2 regions of the Caloranaerobacter sp. TR13 genome follow, and region 1 is predicted to be linked to the other one. Evidence: riboswitches for the same ligand, from Rfam matches in the RefSeq annotation. Region 1 holds a riboswitch; the other holds the start of a gene.

Region 1 (12,680 bases):
TTGGCAGCTATCTCATTTAAAGGCATATGTCCAGGTCCTTCTATCATTACCTGCACATTTCTTTCCCATGCCCTTTTTGTAAGCTCTCCAAGCACTATAAGTTCCTTTATTTGACTTGCATCTGTTGCATCATTTATACTTCCTGGACGACAAGCATCACCAAGACTTATAGTTACATCGTATTTTTCACATATATCTAAAATTTCATCAAAGTATTCGTAAAATGGATTTTCCTTATTGTTTAATTCCATCCATGCATATAATAAAGAGCCACCTCTTGAAACTATATTAGTAAGTCTTTTATTTCTTTTAAAAACTTCAGCAGTTTCTCTATTTATACCTGCATGGATTGTCATAAAATCTACACCATCTTGAGCATGTTTTTCTACAACCTTTAAAAATTCTTCAGCTGTTATATCTTTAAGCTCTTTATCATAAAAGCCGACTGCATCATATACAGGTACAGTACCTATCATAGCAGAAGACATATTGATTAGCTTTTTCCTAAACTCTTCGGTTTTTCCATAAGAACTTAAATCCATAATTGCTTCAACGTTCATTTCAAGAGCTGTTTTTACTTTTTCTAACTCCTTTTCGATATTATAGCAATCCTTTGAAATTCCTAAATTGACATTTATTTTAGTCCTTAAGCTCTCTCCTATCCCCTCTGGATCAAGTGAGTTATGGTTTTTGTTAGCAGGTATTACAACCTTGCCTTGTGCTATCTTTTCTCTTAAAACTTCAACATCTATTTTCTCTTTTTTTGCAACTAATTCCATTTCCTTAGTGATTATGCCTTTCTTAGCGGCGTCCATTTGAGTTGAATAATTCATATTCCATTCTCCTTTTCTATATAGTTTTTAGTAATCTTCTTATACTCTTTATTTTTTTAACTATGTTCGGCGAGCCAACAATTTCAGATATCATAGCGAAACATTTTCCGCCGTATTTTTTAACTTCTATAATATTTGACTCTTTTATCCCTCCTATTGCCACACACGGAATTTGAATGTTTTCTGAAACCCATTTGAGATACTTTAGTCCTTCAGATTTTTCTACATTCTTTTTAGTTGTAGTGTTAAATATAGGCCCTACTCCTATATAATCTGCACCTTTTTTAACCGCTGTTTTAGCCTGCTTAATATTGTGTGTTGATAGCCCTATAATCATATTACCTGCTATTTTCCTGACTTCTTCTATAGGCATATCATCTTGTCCCAAATGAATTCCATCAGCTTTTACAGCAATAGCTATATCTACATCATCATTAACAATAAAAGTTACTCCACTATCTTTTGTTAGTTTTCGAATAGCCTTGCATTCATTATATTTCTCAAGTTTACTTTTTTCTTTTTCTCTATATTGAATAATTTTTATTCCAGCCTTTATCATTTCTTCTACTACCTGAATATTAGTTCTCCCTAAAGAAAATTCTTCAGCAGTAATTCCATATATATCAGTATCGAGAAAATCTTTTTTTAACCCAAATTTTTTCTCCAAATCATAAGATTTATATCTTAGGCTTTCGTATATTTTAGATTTATCATAATACCCTAAAATCTTGAGAGATTCTTCAATACTTCTCAAACCTTCTTGTACTCTTTTAAAATTCGCTTCTACTAAACTTAATAAATCTTCTTTGTTATCGATAGTACTGGATTGAGATATGTTAAATCCCAAATCATTGCATGAATCTCTAAAAATTAGCAGTTTAGAATCTAAAAAACTCTTTCTAACAAGATGACGTATTTCCTTAAGACTTTTAGACATATTGTAGTCTTCTAAAATAAATCGAGATATGTCTTCTAAAACTCTCAATCCTTCAGAAGCTCTATTGATATTTGCATCAATCATTCTGTAAATATTCATAAAAAACACCTCAACATTACTAATCTATATGCATCCAATCTTTAAATACCGGCTGATATCCCCTTGCTGATATTGCTTCTTTCATTTCTATAACGCTTCGTTTATCAGATATTTCAAACTGACTATCACTTTTTGTCTTAGACGAATGGCCACCAACTTCTGTAGATACTCCTGCTGACATTTTAGTAATTCCTAATGGGATTAAGTTGTCCCTTAGTTTCTGATTTTCTCTTGTAGAAATTGTAATGCCAACACGGGGTAGAAAAAGTCTTAAAGCCAGTATTATTTGAACTAAGTTCTTATCACTTACCGGATATATATCTTCATATACTCCTATATGAGGCCTTATTCTCGGTAGAGAAACGCTTACTTCCACATCAGAATATTTATCCTGTAGGTATTTTGCATGAAGCCCTGTCATGAAAGTTTCTTTTCTCCAGTCGTTTAAACCTAGAAGAGCTCCTATATTGACATTTCTCATTCGAGCTTTACATGCCCTTTCAGGAGCATTTAATCTAAATCTATAATTTTTCTTAAGTCCAGCTATATGAACTTTATCATATATATCTTCATCGTATACTTCTTGATAAATAGTAAGCCCGTCTACTCCTGCTTCAATAACTTCTCTGTATTCATCCTCTTTGAGAGGATATATTTCTATGGAAATAGAATCAAAATATTTTTTTAAAATTTTTACTGCATCGATTATATAAGAAACAGGAGTTTCTTTTCTCGATTCACCTGTTAATATTAGAATATGTCTAAGACCTGTAGATGAAATTACTTTAGCTTCTTCTTCTATTTCTTCAAAAGTCAATTTTTTTCTCTTAATTTTGTTCTCTATATTAAACCCACAATATGAGCATCTATTAATACAAAAATTAGAAAGATATAACGGCGTATAAAGAAGTATTGTTTTGCCAAAACTTTGAATTGTTAACCTATGTGCTTTTTGTGCCATCTCTTCTAGATATTTTTCAGCTTCATTTGACAAAAGAGCCAAAAAGTCGTATTCATCAATTTTATCTTTGTTTATTATCCTAAATATATCTGATGATGTTATGTTTTCTAAAAACTTGTTAAATTCAAAATTCTTATATTTTAAATATTCACTATAAAAACTCATTATTTCTCACCTTCGTTTAAAAATCCTGTAAGTGGCGAAGAAGCTTCAGCAAACTTCTTTTCAGGTCCTAATTTAGAAATATAAGCTAATCGACCAGCTTCAACTGCTAACCTGAAAGCCTCTGCCATTTTAACAGGGTCTCCAGCAGTAGCAATAGCCGTATTAACTAATACTGCTGCTGCGCCCATTTCCATAGCTTCAGCTGCATCAGAAGGTTTACCTATACCAGCATCTACAATTATCGGCAAGTCTATTTCATCTATCATAATCTGTATCAATTCTTTAGTTTTAAGCCCTCTATTTGTACCTATAGGTGCTCCTAATGGCATAACTGCCGCTGCTCCAGCTTCAACTAGCCTTTTAGCAGCAATTAAATCTGGACTCATATATGGAAGTACTATAAATCCTTCTTTTGCTAATGTTTCAGTAGCTTTGATGGTTTCGTAATTATCTGGTAGAAGATATTTATTATCCGATATTACTTCTATTTTTATCCAATTTCCACACCCTAAAGCTTTTGCTAGTCTTGCTATTCTTACTGCTTCTTCTGCATTTCTTGCACCAGAAGTATTAGGAAGTAAAATGCAGTCTTTAGGTATATACTCGAGGATATTTTCTTCTTTAGAATTTATATCTACTCTTCTTAATGCCATAGTAATTACCTGCGATTTAGAGGTTTTTACTACATCTGGAATTATTTTTTTACTCGGAAATTTGCCTGTCCCTATAAATAACCTGCTTTCAAGTTTAACTCCACCAATAACTAATTTATCCATTTTTATACATCCCTTTCATTCATAATAAGTCTTAGAACGGTATTTGCCTGATGATTAGCCGCTATGCATACTCTTGGTGCCATTAGACCACATCCCGGCTTTGCTTCTTTTATACCGTCACCTACCAGATAAAAATTATCTTTAATTTTTCTAGTTATTATTGTATTGTTAGAAAAGTAGCCAGCTAATCCAGAAGCAGCAACAACAATTTTTTCAGGCATTTCATTTAGTACTGTATTTACTAATGTTGCTTTAGAATGAGGATTGTCAAAAGCTTCTACTATAATGTCAACTTCTTTAAAAATTTCAGTAATATTGTTTTCGTCCAAATACGCATTTTTTATGTCTACATTAACAAATGGATTGATTTGAGTAATGATATCTTTCATAGCATCTGTCTTAAACATACCTATATGTTTTACAAAATATTGCTGCCTATTTAGATTACTAGGTTCAACTACATCAAAATCTACTAAAAGAAGTCTGCCTATACCTATCCTTGCTAACGAAATTGCCACATTAGAACCAAGTCCGCCAAGTCCTGCAATACCTATATAAGCCTTCTTTACTCTTTCATGAACTCCAGGTGTATGACGTGCAATTAATAGAGCTTCTAATTCATCTTTATTGGGAATTTCACCACGTTTAATCAATGTTAATCTATCATTTTCCTTTAAAGCCATATCTTTTTTTATAATAAATCCATTTAATACCACTATATCTGCATCTTTTTTTACATTGTCTCTTACTTCAAAGGCTGTAGTGCCTTCCCTTATACTAAAATTTCTTTCATTTATAAATATGTTCAAATTAACCGCCTCCTACAAAACTCACTATTTCAACTTTATCTTCTTTATTTATTATTCTATCTGTATACTTTTCTTTAGGAACTATTTCAAAATTAACCTCTACAACAACCTTATCTTTATCTATCCCAAGACTTTTAAGAAGATTATCTATTGTTATTTCTGTTTCAAAACTCATTTCTTTTCCGTTAACTATCACCTTAATCCCTCCTTTCTGCTAAATTGGCAAATTGAAAAGAAAAAGGGAAGCTATCTAACGCTTCCCTCATAACCAAATAAGTCTGTATAAATAAAAATCACAAATTCCTAGAGAATTTGTGATAAATTACGAACACAAAACTTCCCTACGATGGTATTACCCACATCAGGTTATGAGGGTCAGAGATAACATCTCTTTCTCAGCCTATCACTATAGGCTCCCCTAGTTGTGCAAATATTCTATTTAAAAAGTTCTACAAAGATAATAACACATGTTTTTAAATTTTACAACTAGCAGAAACACTTCTTATTGTATCTACTATTTTTACTCATTTTATAAATCTATATATTATCTTTCAATAAATCGGTAAGTTCATTGCCAAAAATTGATTCTACATAAAGATCATCCAAATTCCAAAATTTCTTAAATTCAACATACTCTTTAATGGCTTTTTTATTATAATTAGATTTTTTAACCGCACGAATCATGATATTTTTAGGAGTATGTTCCATGTCTATAAACTCTAATATTTGAGTCGAATATCCTAATATCTCTAATACATTTCCCCTTATACTATCAGTAATTAAAGATGAAAGTCTCTCTTTTATTATCCCATGTTTTAGCATAGGCATCATAATAGGATTATTAATTTTTGAAAACAGTTCATGCTGACAGCACGGGACAGAAAGTATAATTTTCGAATTCCACATAACAGCTTTACTAAGTGCAGCATCAGTAGCTGTATCACAAGCATGCAGTGTTACAACCATATCAACCTTCTCAAAATCATTAAACCCTTTTATATCTCCATGTATAAATTTAAGTTTATCATAATTTAAGTCTCTAGCTACCTTATTGCAAAAATCTATAACATCTTTCTTTAAATCTAGCCCTACTATATTAACATCTAAACCTAGAATATCTACTAAATAATAGTAGAGTGCAAAAGTTAAATAAGACTTGCCACACCCAAAATCAACTATATTAAAACTACCTTTTATTTCTGCCTTTGATATAACATCTGAAACAATCTCTAAAAATCTATTTATTTGTTTAAATTTATCATATTTTTTTGAATACACTTTGCCTTTTTCATTCATTACTCCTAATCTAATTAAAAATGGACATGGTTTTCCTTCCTCTATTACATAGTTCTTTTTACGATTATGGCTTAAATCTACTAAACTTTTTGTTGGCTTCTTCTTAAGTATTTTAACTTTATCTCTTTTGCTAATTAAAATCTGATAATCAGCTTCTGTTGTAAATAAAACAGCCTGCCTAAAATATATATCTATTAATCTTTCAATCTCCTTTGAAGACTCATTCAAATCTATATTTTTATGCATAACCTTATTTTTATAATAATATGTAAACTGTATATTTATAGAATTTTTAATTAATACTGGCTTTATCGTAACTTTTGAAAAATTCTCTTCATCTTTAACTCTTACTTTACTCAAAACTCCATATATTAAGCTATTTTTACTAATAATATCATGAAATAATTTTCGTATTTCATCCATCTACGTATCTCTCCTTCAGCCGCTAATATACTTCAGTATATCAAAAGGTTTATTTAATATGCAAGGTATGAAAAATATGTTATTAAGGTTTATTAAATAGAAATTTGTGTCTTTATCAGAAATAGTTAAAATGCAATTTAAATTTTTGAAATTTTATCCTAAGTTAGTTTATATAAACCATTCTAAAATTAATTTATATGTTTAACATAATTTATATAACATATTCTAAACAATTTTTTATAAAACTATATTTAAAACTATATATTTAAGGTGATTATATGAAGAAAAAAATTATTATTTTATCATTTATACTAAGTTTTTTATTAATTTCTATACCTGCTTTTGCACAACAAACAACTTATACAGTAAAATCTGGGGACAGTATGTGGAAAATTGCTGTTAAGTTCGAAGTTGGACTTAGTGAACTTATTTCAGCAAACCCACAAATAAAAAATCCTAGTTTAATATACCCTGGACAAAAACTTAAAATACCAGATATTAGCGACATTAAAGCACTTGAAAATGAAGTTATAAAATTAGTTAATATAGAAAGGTCTAAACGAGGGTTACAACCTCTTAAAGCAAATTGGCAACTTTCAAGAGTTGCAAGATATAAATCACAAGATATGATAAACAAGAATTATTTTGGACACTATTCTCCAACTTATGGTTCTCCTTTCAAAATGATGGAAGATTTTGGTTTGAGATTTACTGCAGCAGCTGAAAATATAGCTAAAGGGCAAAGAACTCCAAAAAAAGTTATGAGTAGTTGGATGAATTCAGAAGGTCATAAAAATAATATATTAAGTCCAATATACAACGAAATAGGTGTTGGTGTAGCAAAGGATAAATATGGAATGTACTATTGGACTCAAATGTTTATGAAAGCAATTAGAAAATAAGTCAAGGGCACTGCCCTTGGCTTTTTAATTTAATAAATATTTTTATAGGGCACACATTTCTTATTTAATAATATTCTATAGTAGAATTATATTTTTCTCATTGATTAATATATAAAAAAGCAGGTGGTGAATATGCAAAAAACAATATCCATTTCTCCAGTAATGGATACTTTTATAGACAGTCATTTAAAAGGTAAAAATTTTTCAAATCAAACTCATTACTTTCTAGGATACTTTAATTTAGCTATAAAATACCGGATATTATTAAAATTTGATTTAAGCAGTCTTCCTAGGAAATGTAATATAATTAGTGCAAAGTTAAAACTCTTTTGCGTACGAAATGACTACATGAAACAAGAAAACATTTTTGACGTACACCCTATAACCCAAAATTGGGATGATAAGAAAGTATGCTATTTTAATCAGCCTTCATATGATAAGAGTAGAAAAGTACAAGCCAAAATTGATTGCCATCTTTGGGAATCTATAAGTTGGGATATAACTGAATATGTTAAAGAATGGTTAAAAAACCCAAGAAAAAACTTCGGTATAATTATAAAAGCTGAAAATGAAGAAGATAGTGCATCTTTATTAGGTTTTTGTAGTCAGAAACATAGTAGTAAAGATTGGCGACCTAAATTAGAAATTACATTTACTACAGAAGAAAAAAGAAAAGTATATATAAAACCTATGCCTAAAATAGCTATCCTTACCCCACAATTTCTCGAATGGGATGGTAATAGATGTTTATTTGGTGGTGGAGAGCGATATTTGATTGATTTAGCAAAACTTCTAATAAAACTTGGATATCAAGTAGACGTTTTTCAGCCATCTAACCCTACAGAATGGGAAAGAACTTATGAAAACGTTAAAATAAAAGGAATTGGAAATTCAGGTTTTGATCAAGATTTCTTTATAGAGCTTAATAAAAAATTTTATAAAATAACTAAAGATTATGATTATCATATATATTTCAATATGGATGTAACATACCCGCATGTTTTCCCCAACTCTATTTGTATAAGTCATGGTATTTGGTGGGATTCATGTGAACGTCAATGGTGGCGTTCTAAACTCTGGTATAGTAGATTTTTTCAAGGTCTTAGCCAAATAGACTTGCTTGTATCTGTAGATACAAATACAATAAATTGGTTAAATGCAGTTAATCCAAATCTTAAATGTAAAAAGGTATATATACCTAATTATGTAGATTTAGAGATATTTAAACCAAACAATTCTAATTCAACTAATAAAAAATATATTAAAATATTATATCCTCGTAGATTGCATCCAGGTAGAGGATGGACTGTTTGTAAAAAGGTGGCTGTTGAGCTAGTTAATGAATATAATAATGTTGTTTTCTCATTCGTCGGAAGAGGCACTGAAGAATCTGAAGAGCACATGAAAATTTTTGCTTCTAAGCATCCTCGTATAGAATATACTTGGTATCGAATGAATGAGATGTATAAGGCTTATAAAGATGCGGATATAGTTCTTATTCCATCCATATATTCAGAAGGAACTTCACTTTCACTACTTGAAGCTATGGCTTGTGGAAAACCAATAATTGCAGGGTTAGTAGGAGGACTTACAGATTTGATAATCCACGGTTACAATGGATATTTAATAGAGATAAATAAAGAAAATTTGAAAAATACAATCATTAAGCTTATAAAAAATCCTAAGCTAAGAGAAGATATGGGGAAAAATGCTCGTAAAATATCTGAACAGTTTTCTAAAGAAATTTGGGAGCAACGTTGGAAAGAAATAATACTTCAACAGTTCCCTATAAACTAATAATGTAAATGAGTCAAGGGTATCCCTTGACTCATAGAACTTCTTTAATAATTCTTTCAGCATTTTTAAAAAATATCTTTTCGATTTCTTCAGATGAAAAACCATTCTTCTCTAATGCACATAATAACTTATTCATTTCTCCGATATTACCAATCTCTAATTCACAATTAATGCCATCATAATCAGACCCAATGGCTATAACATCAATTCCTCCAACTTTTCTAATATACTTTATATGTGTAACAATATCTTCTATTCGACTTATAGAACCATTACTTAAAAAATATGAACAAAAATTAATTCCCATTACTCCACCTTTTTCAGCAAGTATTTTTATCATTTCATCCGTCAAATTTCTTGGATGGTTTCTTACAGATCGGGCATTTGAATGAGATGCTATAAATGGCTTTGTAGATATCGATGCTACATCAAAAAAACCTTGATCTGATAAATGAGAAACATCTATAATCATCTTAAGTCTATTCATTTCTCTTACTACATCTTTACCAAAAGGTGTGAGCCCTTTAGTCATATATTCTTTTTTATAATTTGGATAACCAATTTGATTAGGATAATTCCATGTAAGAGTTATTAACCTTACACCTAGTCTATAAAAGTTTCTTAAATTATATAATTTCCCTTTTAATATTCCACCTTCCTCTATTGTAAGAAAAGCTGATATTTTACCATTTGCTTCGTTTTTAATCATTTCTTCATAATTTCTAGCTATTGCAATATTTTTATTATTTTTTTCAATCTCATGATAAAACCTATCTAACATTTCTAAGCAATGATCAAAATAATTGTCTTTTTCTTCAATATCTATATAAAGAGCAAAAAATTGAGCTAAAGAATCTGCTTTAATTAACTTTTCAAGGTCAACATGAAAATCATTTTCTCTTAGGCCAGTTGACTTATTAGATATAATAATTTTACTCATTGTATCGCAATGCAAGTCAATTAATCTCATTTATACTCCCTCCACTTATTTTTCCCATAAGTGTTGTTCCTAAAGTATCAAAAACAAACCCTATCCAAAAAAATATTAAATGCCATACTTTAAGTATACCAGCTATTTTTTCGCTCCACACTCCAATAGTATAACAAATCAATGCACATGTTATAAAAATAATAGCAAAATTTAACATAAATCTACCCCTTTACTTCTATTCTCCTATAATCTTTACTAAAACTCTCTTTCTCCTTTTTCCATCAAACTCTCCATAAAATATTTGCTCCCATGGGCCAAAATCTAATTTTCCATCTGTTATAGCCACAACAACTTCTCTTCCCATAATTGTCCTCTTTAAATGTGCATCTGCATTATCTTCAAATCCATTATGGTCATATTGATCATAAGGCTTTTCTGGAGCTAGTTTTTCTAAAAAGCGTTCAAAATCCCTATGTAATCCTAGTTCATCATCATTTATAAAAACACTTGATGTAATATGCATAGCATTGCACAAAAGCAATCCTTCTTTAATACCACTCTCTTTTAAACATTCTTCAATTTGAGGAGTAATGTTTATAAAAGCTCTTCTAGTTTCTGTTTTAAACCATAATTCTTTTCTATAGGTTTTCAAAATATCGACCTCCTATAATTTTATTGAGTTTTTAAAATAAGTATTAACTTTAAACTTCTTCCTGCTCATCAGCTACATATTCCAAAATATCTCCAGGTTGGCATGATAAAACTTTGCAAATCGCTTCTAAAGTTGAAAAACGAATAGCTTTTGCCTTACCTGTCTTTAAGATTGATAAATTAGATTGAGTTATGCCAATTCTATCAGCAAGCTCTTTAGAGGTAATTTTTCTTTTTGCCATCATAACATCTAAATTTACACGTATGCCCATTTTAACCTCCTAAATAGTTAATTCATGTTCTTCTATAATAGACAATGCTTCTTTGTATACTCTATGAATTATAAACAAAATTGCTGATATAATGAGAATTTGACGATCATAAGCTTTAGGACTAATTCTTATATAATCTGGTAATCCTCCTATATGTTCTTCAAAATAAAAAGCTGCTAAAGATAAGAAAACTCCTTTAAATAAAGCTACAAATAATAGTGTAATCGATGTCAATTTTAAATCTTTTTCAATTTTTCTACTAAAAATTTTGTTTTTACTTAATTCTGAAAAAATACGAATTCCATAATATAACACAATACACATACTTAACATCAGTCCTAATAAAGGAAGCATAATTTTATAATTGGTAAAAATTAAAGGATCATAACTGAATTCAAATACTTCAAATTTAAATGTAATGCTAATTAAATTCCTAACTTTTTCAAATACCATTGCAAATATAACACCTATAGATGCCATTACCATCAAGACTAATCCAATAATACACAAAATTCGTAAGAAACTAGATATAGATTTCTTTCCTACTGTTTTCATAAAACCACCTCCAATTAAATTAAAACATTTATATTTTCGTTTGTCAATTATTTTTTATTGTTTTTCAATAATTTATTGTTGTTTTCTAATAAATAGTAACGCCTTAGAGATATAAATTCTCTAAGGCGTAATACTTCTTATACAAATTCTCTTTCTCATTTTTCCATCAAAATCTCATAAATAATTGAATATTAATTAAATATATATATCTCTTTTTGAATAAAACCTGTATGTTACTCCAAGTAATACACCAATAATTGCAAATGATAATATTATATAGCCTATGTTAAATCCATCACCAAATATTAACTCCTTTGCTTGAAAATACTTAAAAGGAGTAATGTATTTTAAGAATTTAACCTTATCGTTCATATCTATATAAACTGATAATATATAAGTTCCAAGTAATATTGCAGTAGCTCCTGCAGTGGCTACCTTTGTTTTTTTACTGATTGCACCCATTGCAGTGCCAATAGCCACAAATAACAATTGTAAAATAAACATTGCTATCATAAGTGTTATTATTTCTTTGTTTATAGGCTCTCCTTTGTTATAATAATTTACAAATATCATTGAAAATATTAATGTAGCTATATTAAATATCAGTATATTAACTAGTGCTGCTAACAACTTTGATGTAACTATTCTTACTCTTGTAGTTGGTTTAGTTAGTAAAAATTCTGCAGTTTTATCTCTCTCTTCTTTAGAAATAATGGTAGCACCCAACATTGAAGCGTGAATTGTAGCCATTAATACAAAATATATAAATAATACTGAATAATATCCTTTTACCTGAGTTAAATTTATTGTGCCTATACCCCATATTGTCTTCAAAACCTCAGGCAAAGATTCCATCATTTGATTAACTAAATCCCCAGATTCTGCAAAAGCTGCATATTTAGCCATTCCGCCTGCTGTCAGAACAAATAAGCTAATACACCATATGATAAGGGATTTTCTATTAGCTTTCATTTCTCTTAAGAATATATTCATTTGACCAGCTGACCCCCTTTGTGGTAGACATTGTTTCTATTTAAATTATTAAATAGAAGCAATGTCTTTTTTTGAATATAATATATAACTTCCACTAATAGCAACAACTATTAAAACTATACTTAGAATGATAAATTTAACTTCATATTTTCCATTTTCAATAATGTATGCTAAATCAAAATATTTGAATGGGGTAATGTATTTCATTTTTTCTTCACCAATTACCGAACCAAACATTTCTATTATATAAAATCCAAAAACTATACCTAGTGAGATTGGT
Region 2 (12,680 bases), on a different contig from region 1:
TTCTTGTATTAGCGCATGCGTACCGATTACAATATCAATTTCTCCTCCTCTTATTTTGTCTAATATTTCCTTTTTTTTCTTGATAGACATACTTCCTACTAACAAACTAACTTTAATGTCAAACTGCTCTAATAAATTACTCACATTTTCATAATGCTGTGTTGCTAAAATCTCTGTAGGTGCCATCATAACTGCTTGATAACCTGATTTAACTGCCTTAAACATTGCTAATACTGCAATAATCGTTTTGCCAGAACCAACATCTCCTTGTACTAATCTATTCATTGGTCTACTTGACTCCATATCTAAACATATTTCTTCATAAACCTTTTTTTGTGCATTAGTTAGCTTAAATGGCAAAGAATCTATTAATTTATTTATTTCTTTTACTTGTGAAAATTTAATACCTTGTACATTTTCTATATATCTATTTCTTATAAGTCTTAAACCTAATTGCAAAATAAAAAGCTCTTCAAATACAAGCCTTTTCTTAGCTTCTATATAAGAATATCTATCTTTAGGAAAATGTATATTACTTATTGCTGTGTAAATTGAACATAAATTATATTTCTTTTTAATATACTCTGGCATTATATCTTCAATATAATTTAAATACTCATCTAAAACTTTCTTGACTAGTTTAACCATATCACTATTTTTTAGCTTCTTAGTGAGTGGATAAATAGGAATGATTTTACCAATTTTATCATTTTCATCTTCTCTCTCAAATACAGGATTTTGAATTTGTATTTCATTAAATATTTTTTTAACTTTTCCATTTACCTTTAATACTTCTCCTATTTTAAACTGATTTTTAATATATTCTTGGTTAAACCAGACCAAAAAAGCTAATCCTGTTTCATCTCTAACAGGTACTTTAACAATTGTAAGACCTTTTCTTGGCTTCATTACTGAAGGTGACCCCACTACAATGATTTTCAAATTAGCTTTTTCACCATTTCTTACATTTATTATTTTATCCGCTTTTCTCCTGTCTTCATATGTTCTTGGAAAATAATAAAGTAAATCCTTCACCGTTTCTATATTAATCCTTTTTAATAGTTTTGCTCTTTTAGGACCTACTCCTTTTATAAATTGTATAGGTGTATTAAGGCTATTCAATCTTTTCACCTCTAATTTTACTAACTATATGAACTAAGAACAAAATCATAGATGTAAAGAAAAAACAATAGCTAAGTGTACCTTAGCTATTGTAATTATTCTATTGAAAATATATAATAATACAAAGGTTGACCACCATAAACAACTTCTACATCACAATCTTCAATTTCATCCTCAATAATTTCTGCTAAAGCTTCTGCTTCTTCTTCAGAAATATCCTCTCCATAAAATAATGTAATTAAATCATTATCATCGTCAACTATATCTTTCAATAAATTAATTGAAACTTGAGTAATATCATTTCCTACTGACTTGATCTCACCTTCACCAATTCCTATAATATCATCCTTTTTAATTTCTATATCATTAATTACTGTATCTCTTACAGCAAAAGTAACTTGTCCTGTCTTTACTGATTTAATAGATTTTATCATATTGTTAATATTCTCTTCAAGTTCCAAGTCCTCATCAAAACTTAAGAGAGCTGAAATTCCTTGAGGTACACTCTTAGTTGGTAACACTTCTATATTTCCATCACTTAATTCTTTAGCTTGCTTAGCTGCCAAAATAATATTACTATTATTTGGTAATATTATTATATTTTCTGCATTTACACTATTTACTGCTTTTAATATATCTTCTGTACTTGGATTCATTGTTTGACCACCATGTATAATAAAGTCTACATTTAAATCTTTGAATACATTTGCTATACCTTCACCCATAGCCACAGCTATAAAACCATATTTTTTTCTACTCAAGTCTATAGCTTTCTCTTCTTCCATTATTCTATTTTTATGTTGGTATCTCATATTATCAATTTTAACATTAGTTAATTCGCCTATTGCAAGTGCTTTTTCTAAAACAATCCCTGGATTATTTGTATGAATATGAACTTTTGTAACTTCATCATTATTTACAACAAGTAAAGAATCTCCTAATCCCATAATTTCTTGCTTGAATTCATTTATATCCACATTTTCACTATTAATAATAAACTCTGTACAGTAACCGAACTTAATATCTTCATCAAGTCTTTCAATATTAATACTATCCTCTATTTCTATATATATATCGTCTTCAAGCAAAGTACTATCACCAGTCGATACAACATCTAAAGCACCTAATAAAATATATATTAATCCTTTTCCACCAGCATCAACTACACCTGCTTGTTTTAATACAGGTAACATCTCAGGTGTTTTTTTCAAAGTTATTTCACCATGTTTAATCACTTCTTCTAGAAACTTTTTAATATCCCTCTCTTTTTTTGCTATTTCTAAAGCTCTTTCTGCGCATTCTCTCGCTACTGTTAATATAGTACCTTCTATAGGTTTCATTACAGCTTTGTAAGCAGTGTCTGAAGCTGATTTAAAAGCTTTAGCTAGTATTTCTACATCGATTTTTTCAACATCTTTTAAACCTTTAGCAAACCCTCTAAATAACTGTGATAATATTACTCCTGAATTTCCTCTTGCTCCCATTAAAGAACCATTTGAAGCAGCTTTAGCAATATCTTCGATTTTTTCACTATTTACGCTCTTTACCTGCTTTATTGCTGATTGCATTGTCAACGACATATTCGTCCCTGTATCTCCGTCTGGCACAGGAAATACGTTAAGAGAATCTACTACTTGTTTATTTTTTTCTAATTTATTTGCTGCTCCTATAAAAATATTTTTTAGCAAAACTCCATCTATGTATTCAATTTTCAATCTTAGTACCTCCTTAACCTACTTTTGTACTCTGACACCTTGAACATTAATATTAACTTTTTCTACTGTCAAACCTGTCAAGCTCTCAATATTATATTTTACTTTCTCTATTATGTTGTTTGCAACTACTGAAATTTTTGTTCCAAATTGTACTATAACATACAAATCAATGACAATTCTATTATCCTCAGTATGAACCTTTACACCTTTTGTCAAATGCTCTCTTCTTAGTAATTCTACTAAACCCTCAGTTGCATTTCGGCTTGCCATACCTACTAAGCCATAACACTCCATTGCTGATAAACCTGCTATTATAGCAAGCACATTATCATCAATATTTATTGAACCAAACTTATTACTTAATTTACCTGGCATTATAATCCTCCTTTAGAACTATTATATATATATAATACCCTATTATTTCACCTTATTCAACTTGACATTTATAACTCAAAAGTAATTATAACAAAAACTTCGATTTAAATAAATTTTTGTAAATAATTTATAATATAAACTCTTAAGTAAAATACTTTTCCATATTAAACTTAGTATATTTATATCTTTTTATTGCAAAAATAATCCTTGGTATGTTAAAATAGTAATGTTTTTATAGGGGCTTTTTAGTACTAGAACTGAGGAGGTGTTTTTTATGTCAAGAGTTTGCGAAGTATGCGGTAAAGGAAAAGTAGCAGGTTTCAAAGTAAGCCACTCTAACCGTCATAATAAAAGAACTTGGTTACCAAATATTAGAAGAGTAAAAGCTATTGTTAATGGTACTCCAAAGAGAATAAGAGTTTGTACTAGATGTTTAAGATCAGGTAAAGTTGAAAGAGCTTTATAGTTTAAATGGCTTCCTAAATATTGGAAGCCTTTTAATTTTATTAAGTACTATACAAATACCAACCTATCCATATTAGGCTGATTCCAATAAATGATAATATAACCCAACTCGGTAACATATAGAAAATCATACTAATTAAAATAACTAATAAAACCATTATTAGCGTTTTCTTTATTTTTTTCAAATGTACCACCTCTATAGCATTCTATAGAATACCCATCCAATCAAAATCAATAAAATACCCAAGAAAAAAATCCATACTGATATAGGTACAACTTGAATTACAATTATTGCGCCTACTACAGCAAGTAAAACGCCAATTATTTGTTTTATATTTTTCTTAAGAAATATTTTTCTCATACTAACCACTCCCTAAAGGCTACTATAATATATTTTATTCAGTACGTTAAATAATGTTACTACATATTTTATACAACAAAAAATGCGACCAAAGGTCGCATACTGTTTTTAATCTATAGACTTTATAACTAAACATACTCCTTCTTCTACTTTAATAATTCCTTTATCTGATACCAAAGTATTACTTATACCAAGCGTTGAACTAAATTTTATGTTCTCTTTTTCTGTTTCATATTCAAAACCTTTTAATGTAACCCCTAACAAATCTCCATTAAACGGAATAATTGAAACATATTTTTTCTCATCTTTATAAAGAACTAATTCATCATTTGTTATAAATATTTCATTATGGTCATCTATTATAGTAGCTTTAACTCCTTTTTGTAGTAAAGAATATAGTAAAAAGATGTTAGCTAAAGTATGATCCAATCTTGTACCTGTAACTCCAACCAATACTATTTCATTAAAACTTTCTTCAATTACATAATCAATTGCTAGTTCAGTATCTGTTTTATCTTTTTTAGTAGGAAATTCTATAAATTTAACTTTATATTCTTTTAACCTTTTCAATGTATCTTTATCTATAGAATCTAAGTCACCAATAACAATATCTGGTATACGGTCTGCTTTTACAACTAAATCTGCCCCACCATCAGCACAAACAACTAAATCAACATCTTCACATACTCTTTTTATTATATTAAGATTTTCTATATTCCCACTTGAAACTATTAAGGCTTTCATATTTCCTCCCAAGTTAACTATTTAATCTTTGGATTGGTTTATTTAATAATAATACTAATACTAGTGATATAATCAACTCTATACCTAAATAGCTTCCATTATATATTGCTGAATATAACCAAGGATTCATGCCTTCTGGTGCATACTCTGCAAAAAAAATAACACCAGATAATAAATGTGCTATAAATCTACCAAATATAGCTATAAAAACTCCTATAAATAGATTTAAATATTTATTTTTTATTTTATTACCTAAAGACTTTGAAATACCAGCTAACCCTAAAAGTGCAAAAGCTATAGGATAATCTAATAAATATTGAATAGGATGTACAAAGTAAAGACCCAATATTGACTGAATAATACCATAAACCAATCCTACGAATAATCCTGGCATTATTCCCCATCTCAAAGCAAATATAATTATTGGTATCATACTACCTGCAGTTACAGAACCGCCAAAAGGTGCTTCGTATATTTTGAGCATACTCAAAATTGAAGCAAGTGCTACCATAACTCCTCCTTCAGTTAGCATTCTAATTTTTACATTTCTTTCCATAAAACTACCTCCTTTAATTTTAAAAAAATAAAAGACTTCCATAGCAAATAATGGAAGCCTTAAATACAAATAAACAGAATATTACCACATGGGTAATATTAAAGCTAACCACATTCCCTACGCTAGAATTACCTAGTTCAGGTTAAAGGGTCGAAACACAAAGTTTCCTCTCAGCCAAAAAGGCTCCCCTAGTGGAATATTTAATTTCCGCTTTTATTATAACAATAATATTTAATATTGTAAAGTGATAACTTGTTTAAATTTTCTAATCGTTTCAACAATATCATCTGATTTAAACACAGCAGACCCAGCTACTAAAATATTTGCTCCACATTTAACAGCTTTATCTGCATTTTCTAATTTTATACCACCATCAACTTCAATATCAATATTTAAATTCTTTTTATTTATTAAATCTCTCAATTTTGTTATTTTTGTTTCCATATTACTTATAAATTTTTGTCCACCAAAACCTGGATTTACAGTCATTATCAATACCATATCAATATCTTCGATAATATATTCAATAGTAGAAAGAGGTGTAGACGGATTTAATGCAACACCAGCTTTAATGCCATAACTTTTTATTTGTTGAATAGTTCGGTGTAGATGTACTGTTGCTTCTTGATGCACAGTAATAATATCAGCTCCAGAATCAACAAATTCTTTTATATACCTTTCAGGTTCTTCAATCATCAAATGAACATCAAAAGGTAATTTAGTTACTTTTCTCAAATATTTAATAACTGGTGGCCCAATAGTAATATTAGGTACAAATTTCCCGTCCATAACATCTAGGTGTATTAAATCAGCTCCACCCTCTTCTGCCTTCTTTATTTCTTGACCTAATCTACTAAAATCTGCTGACAAAATTGATGGTGCAATTTTAACCATATCTAATACCTCCTATTATTCCTAAGTTCCTCTAAAAACATCAAATAATTATCATATCTAGTCTTACTAATCTTATTTTCTTCAACTGCTTTCTTAACAGAGCAATCTGGTTCTTTATAATGCCAACATCCCACAAATCTACAGTTTCCACTAAACTCATTAATTTCTCTAAAATATAAACCTAAGTCTTCTTCTTTTATAAAATCAATATTTAATGAACTAAAACCAGGAGTATCAACAACCCAACCTCCTACGTTTAATTCCAGTAACTCTGCTCTCCTAGTAGTATGTCTTCCTCTATTAGTCTTTTGACTAACCTCTCCTGTTTTTAACTGCAAATCAGGCTGTATGCTATTAAGTAGAGTTGATTTGCCGACTCCTGAAGGTCCTGCGAAAACTGTTATCTTATCTACTAATGTTTGCCTTAATTCATCAACTCCTACTCCTGAAATACAGCTTGTATTAATAACTCTATATCCTGCATTCAAATAGATACCATTTAGAAACTTTAATTCTTCTTCTGATATTAAATCTATTTTATTAAAACAAACAACTATATCTAAATCTTTAGATTCTGCTAGAAGTAAAAACCTATCTAGTAACCATAAATTTGGATCTGGACTTTTTACTGCAAAAACTATTATAACTTGATTTACATTTGCAACAGGAGGTCTAAATAACTCAGTTCTTCTTTCGAAAATTTCTTCAATAAAACCTGTATTATCTTCGCTTGAAATTCTTATTTTTACTCTATCCCCTACTAATGGGGTAATTTTCTTTTTTCTAAAAACCCCTCTAGCTCTACATTCATATACTTTATTACCAACCTTTACGTAATAGAAACCTCCTATCCCTTTAATAATTATCCCTTCTAGCATTAACTAACCTCCTTAGAAGTTAATAACTTTCTGTTCATAAAATTCCCCATCATAGTATATTTCATATTTAACCTCACCTTTTCCTGAAATAGTTACAGATATCCTCTCTTCTTTAGTTTCATGAATTTTATTATATATAATTTCTTTAGATTGACCTTGTATTTTATATATTTTTACTTCTACTTTTTCTCTATCTTGTGGAAGAGGAATAATTAACTGCAAAACTTTTTCTTGTTCTTGTAAGGTATCTTGTTCATTTTGTGTTATTTGGTCTTGTTCATTTTTACCTTCATTATTCTCTATTAAGTTATTATCATTTTGTCCTACTGTAATCGGACCGCTACTTATAATCAAGTCAACTGTTGTATTCTCCTCAACTTCAGCTCCTGCCGGATAGCTTTGCCATGTAACTAAATCCTTTGGTATATCATTATTAGGTTCATACTTTACTTCACCTAACACAAATCCTTTAGATATAATCTCTCGCTTAGCATTTTCTAAATTTAAACCAATTAAATTAGGCATAATTACATAACTTATTTCTGGTCCTTGACTAATTACAAAATCTATTTCAGTGCCCTCTGGAACCATCGACAATGGTTCAGGTTTCTGACTTATTACTATTCCCTCTGGATAAATATCACTAAACTTGTAATCAATATTACCTTTTCTAAGACCAACTTCGCTTAAAGCTACTTCAATATCACTAGAATATTTATTAAGTAAATCAGGTACCCTTACTAATTTCTCACCCTTACTTACAACCACTTCTATTGGATAACCTATTTTCACTTTATCTTTAGGATCAATATTCTGAGATATTATATATCCTTCTTTGTAATCCTTATTATAAATTCTTTTTTTAACAACAAACTTTAGACCTAAACTCTCTATCTTCTGTTTTGCAACATCTTCATGTAAACCAATAATTAAAGGTACATTTACTTCTTCAACAAATAAATAATCTTTAATATATAAGAACCCTACAGCTAAAGCAGTAGTAAAAATTAATGCAAGTAATATCGCAAAAAATGTTATTACTTTATTTGACTTGTTCTTATTCTTGTTCTTTTTGCTTTTTTTCTTGTCATTATTTCTTTTATTCATAAGCATATCATCCTTTATCGCTGGAATTACTCGTGTTGGTGAATCATCATAATTATTAATTTCTATATAACTTCCATCTTTTGACTCTTTAGCCTTTTCAAGATCCTTTAATAATTCTTCAGCACTATCGTATCTCAAACTTTGGTTCTTTTCTACACACTTTAAAATGATTTTTTCTAAACTTTCTGGAATAGTCTCAACAAATTGTCTTGGTGTAACAATATCTTCTTGTATATGCTTTATAGCAACTGAAATAGGACTATCACCTTCAAAAGGAACCCTACCTGTAACCATTTCATACATTACTATACCTAAAGAATATATATCTGATTTCTCATTTGTATATCCTCCTCTAGCTTGCTCAGGTGAGAAATAATGAACAGAACCAATCACATTACTAGTATTAGTAACTGTAGAAGTAGTAGCTGCCTTAGCTATTCCAAAGTCTGCCACTTTAACTCTTCCATCATCAGACACTAAAATATTATGAGGTTTTATATCCCTATGAACTATATGATTTTTATGAGCATGACTTAATGCTCGCGCTATTTGTATAGCTATATCAATAGTTTCTTCATAACTTAATTTTCCTTTTTCTCTAATAAGTTCTTTTAAAGTTTTGCCGTTAACATACTCCATAACTATATAATATATATCATCCTCGACACCTACATCATAAATATTTACAATATTAGGATGAGAAAGACTTGCAGCTGCTTGTGATTCTCTTCTGAATTTATTAATAAATTCTTCATTATTTATAAATTCAGTTCTTAATACTTTTACTGCAACATATCGATTTAGTAGTTTGCATTTAGCTTTGTATACTAAAGCCATGCCTCCACCACCAATTTTTTCAACTATTTCATATCTATCTCCTAAAAGTCTACCTTTCACTACTCTCACCTCTTTTCTATTCAATTCTTATTGCTAAAACTGTAGTATTATCGAAACCGCCATGTTCATTTGCTATATATGTTAATTTATCACAAGCTTCCTGCATATTCTCTGATAATAACATTACTCTCAAAATATCTTCATTACTAACCATATTAAATAAACCATCAGTACATAAAATAATAATATCTCCACTTAAAATATCTCTACTAATTATATCAACTTTTACTTTCTCTTCTGTCCCAATAGCTCTAGTTATAATATTTTTTTGTGGATGGTTAATCGCTTCTTCTTCCGTTATGCTTCCATTTCTAACTAGCTCAGCCACTAGAGAATGGTCTTGTGTTAACTGGATTAAATTATTTTTTCTAATCAAGTAAGCTCTACTATCGCCGACATGGCCAATATATATTTTATTATTATTATTAATAAAAGCCAATGTAATAGTTGTTCCCATACCTGAAAACTTTTCATTTTCTAAAGATTGTTTGTAAATTTTATAATTTGCTTTTGATAAAGCCAAATTTATAAAATAAGGTATCTCAACTTCATTGTTTAATAGTTTATCTTTAAATTCATATAATACTTCCTTCACCGTACTTATTGCAAGCATACTAGCAACCTCACCTGCATTCTGCCCACCCATACCATCAGCTACAACAAATAGTGGTAACTCATCAATGTCGGAACAATAGTATGAATCTTGATTAATCTCTCTTACTATGCCTGTATCAGTGCAAAAACCAACATCCATATTATCCCCTCACTTTTAAGTAATAAGTCAACAGCTTACAATAATTTAACATATATCTATTATCTATTGACTACCGACTATAGATAATTAACTATTAATTATCAACATTAACTCTTGTTCATATAATCTCTTCTTAACTGGCCACAAGCTGCATTGATATCTCTACCCATTTCTCTTCTAATAGTAGTTTTTATATTTCTACTCTCAAGTATCTCTTTGAACCTTAATACATTTACATCTTTTGAAGTATTAAAACTAGCCTCTTTTATTGGATTAAGTGGTATTAAATTCACATGACATAATATGCCTGATAGTAGTTTAGCTAATTCATTAGCATGCCTTGCAGAATCATTCACAGCATTAATCAATGTATATTCAAAAGTAATTCTTCTGTTTGTTTTACTAACATAATAATTACAAGCATCTAGTATATCTTTAATTGTATATTTATTAGCTATCGGCATAATTTTTTTTCTTTCGCTATCATATGCTGAGTGTAATGATATTGATAATGTAATAGGCATCTTAAGATTCGCTAACTCATAAATCTTTGGTACTATTCCACAAGTAGAAAGAGTAATATGTCTATATCCTAAATTTTGTCCATTCTTACAATGTATAAGTTCTAAAAATTTTATTACATTATCAAAATTATCTAAAGGTTCGCCACTTCCCATTAAAACTATATTGCTTACTTTAACATCTAAATCCTTTTGTATCTGATATACTTGGTCAACAATCTCACCTGGTGTAAGGTTTCTAATAAAACCACCTTTTGTGGAAGCACAAAATGAACATCCCATTTTACAACCAACCTGCGTAGAAATACATACAGATATTCCATGTTTATACTTCATCATAACACTTTCTATTATGTTACCATCTTCTAATAAAAAAAGGTATTTTTTTGTTTCATCAATTTTTGAATCAAATCTTTTAACTATTTGTAATTTAGTTATTTTATACTCATAATTCAGCTTGTCCCTTAATGTTTTGGAAAACTCGGTTATATCATCTATTGAATCTATCATTCTGTGATGAATCCAACTAAAAGCTTGCTTACCTCTAAAAGATTTTTCTCCAATATTTTTAAATAAATCCTTTAATTCATCTAATGTTAAAGATTTTAGATCTTTTTTATCCAAAAAATCCCTCCTAATATTACTCTCCATCTTTTTATTATAGCATATTTAATCGTATAGTGATTACTAGTAAATTTTAATCAATTTTGCTATAAAAAATCCATCTGTACCATGAATATTTGGAAAAAACTCAATATATCCATTTTTGCTGCTAATTTTTATATCATCACACCTAATTTCTTCTATTGGAACAAGTTTATACATAGGATTTTCTGATAAGAATCTTCTAATTAGTTTTATGTTTTCTTCTTTTTCTATTGTACATGTACTATATACTAAAATACCATTTTGTTTCAAATAACAACTACTATTTTTAAGAATGTTATATTGTATTTCATTAATCTCTTTTATATCTTCCAAAGTCCTATTATATTTTATTTCTGGCTTTCTTCTTATCAATCCAAACCCAGTACATGGAGCATCTACTACACAATAATCTATTTTTCCTACTAAATCAGTATCTAACACTAAGGCATCAAAAACTTCGGTATTAATAATATCAATGCCTAACCTTCTTGCATTTTGCTCAACTAACTTAAGTTTATGCTCATGTATATCTCTAGCAATAATTTTACCTTTATTATTCATCTTCTGAGCTATATGAGTAGTTTTACCTCCAGGCGCACTACACACATCTAGAACTAAACTATCTTCTTTAGGATTTAATACCTGTCCCACAAGCATTGAACTTTCGTCTTGAATTTGAAAATATCCTTTGTTAAATTCTTCTGTATTAGTAATTCTGACTGGGTTTTCAACTATTATCCCATCATCTGCATATTTAGTCTCATAAACTTGTATACCTTTATTACTGAATTTTTTCATAAGTTCATCTCTGCTAATTTTTAGTGTATTTACTCTTATATTTAGTTTAGGTTTTTTATTATTAGCTATACAAAGTTGTTCAGTAAATTCAAAACCAAATTCTTCTATCCATCTTTTAATCATCCATTCTGGATGTGAATATTTTATTGAAAGATATTTAATAGGCTCTAACTTTTTATCAGGAATTTCAATATTTTTTTTGTTTCGCGAAATAGTACGTAATACTCCATTAACAAAACCAATGGTTCCCTTATGGCTATATTTTTTAGCTAGCTTAACCGATTCATTACACGCAGCACTATCTGGCACTCTATCCATAAAAATTATCTGATAAATTCCCATTCTTAAAATTTCTTTCACTATAGGTGATATTTTACTAAATCTAACTTTTGAATATTGCTTAATAATCCAGTCTATAAATATTAAATTCTCTAATACACCATATACTAATTCTCTAATAAACAAATCATCTAATTCATTTATATTTGCTCTTAAATTCTTATCGACTGATATACTAGAATAAGCTTTTTTTACATTTACTTCATATAGTATTTTCATTGCAATTTCTCTTGAATTTCTCATAATGTATTTTCCCTCCATCAAAAAAATTAAAGGGGCTGCCCCCTTTAATCTCGTCTATTACTTAATATTAATAATCGCAACAACTGACTAATTGCAACTAGTGTAGCAGCAACATACGTTAAAGCAGCTGCTCTTAAAACCTTTTTAACTGGACTTGCTTCTTCATAAGTTATTATGCCATTTTGAAGCTGAATAAGAGCTCTACGACTTGCATTAAACTCAACAGGTAGTGTAATAATCTGAAAAGCTACTACAGCTAAATA

The links. Region 1 has a riboswitch for thiamine pyrophosphate ahead of thiS (sulfur carrier protein ThiS). Riboswitches for the same ligand answer to the same signal wherever they lie in the genome.
Region 2: another riboswitch for thiamine pyrophosphate. It lies ahead of thiT (energy-coupled thiamine transporter ThiT); the one in region 1 lies ahead of thiS (sulfur carrier protein ThiS).

What each region holds. Positions count from the first base shown of each region.
Region 1 covers NZ_JXLL01000019.1:6,781-19,460, forward strand. The annotation lists gene thiC (phosphomethylpyrimidine synthase ThiC) at 1-833, opposite strand, end outside; gene thiE (thiamine phosphate synthase) at 850-1,869, opposite strand; gene thiH (2-iminoacetate synthase ThiH) at 1,889-2,995, opposite strand; gene TR13x_RS09765 (thiazole synthase) at 2,995-3,771, opposite strand; gene thiF (sulfur carrier protein ThiS adenylyltransferase ThiF) at 3,774-4,580, opposite strand; gene thiS (sulfur carrier protein ThiS) at 4,582-4,776, opposite strand; TPP riboswitch at 4,902-5,010, opposite strand; gene TR13x_RS09780 (SAM-dependent methyltransferase) at 5,118-6,299, opposite strand; gene safA (SafA/ExsA family spore coat assembly protein) at 6,578-7,201, shown strand; gene TR13x_RS09790 (DNRLRE domain-containing protein) at 7,334-8,998, shown strand; gene TR13x_RS09795 (dipeptidase) at 9,030-9,968, opposite strand; gene TR13x_RS09800 (HsmA family protein) at 9,955-10,146, opposite strand; gene TR13x_RS09805 (secondary thiamine-phosphate synthase enzyme YjbQ) at 10,165-10,581, opposite strand; gene TR13x_RS09810 (helix-turn-helix transcriptional regulator) at 10,631-10,852, opposite strand; gene TR13x_RS09815 (DUF2975 domain-containing protein) at 10,862-11,407, opposite strand; gene TR13x_RS09820 (ABC transporter permease subunit) at 11,603-12,400, opposite strand; gene TR13x_RS09825 (ABC transporter permease subunit) at 12,449-12,680, opposite strand, start outside.
Region 2 covers NZ_JXLL01000001.1:546,110-558,789, forward strand. The annotation lists gene recG (ATP-dependent DNA helicase RecG) at 1-1,122, opposite strand, end outside; gene TR13x_RS02695 (DAK2 domain-containing protein) at 1,218-2,837, opposite strand; gene TR13x_RS02700 (Asp23/Gls24 family envelope stress response protein) at 2,856-3,212, opposite strand; gene rpmB (50S ribosomal protein L28) at 3,487-3,678, shown strand; gene TR13x_RS11105 (hypothetical protein) at 3,874-4,038, opposite strand; gene TR13x_RS02710 (thiamine diphosphokinase) at 4,147-4,782, opposite strand; gene thiT (energy-coupled thiamine transporter ThiT) at 4,796-5,338, opposite strand; TPP riboswitch at 5,435-5,538, opposite strand; gene rpe (ribulose-phosphate 3-epimerase) at 5,570-6,232, opposite strand; gene rsgA (ribosome small subunit-dependent GTPase A) at 6,235-7,110, opposite strand; gene pknB (Stk1 family PASTA domain-containing Ser/Thr kinase) at 7,123-9,114, opposite strand; gene TR13x_RS02735 (Stp1/IreP family PP2C-type Ser/Thr phosphatase) at 9,131-9,868, opposite strand; gene rlmN (23S rRNA (adenine(2503)-C(2))-methyltransferase RlmN) at 9,976-11,040, opposite strand; gene rsmB (16S rRNA (cytosine(967)-C(5))-methyltransferase RsmB) at 11,077-12,417, opposite strand; gene TR13x_RS02750 (zinc metallopeptidase) at 12,462-12,680, opposite strand, start outside.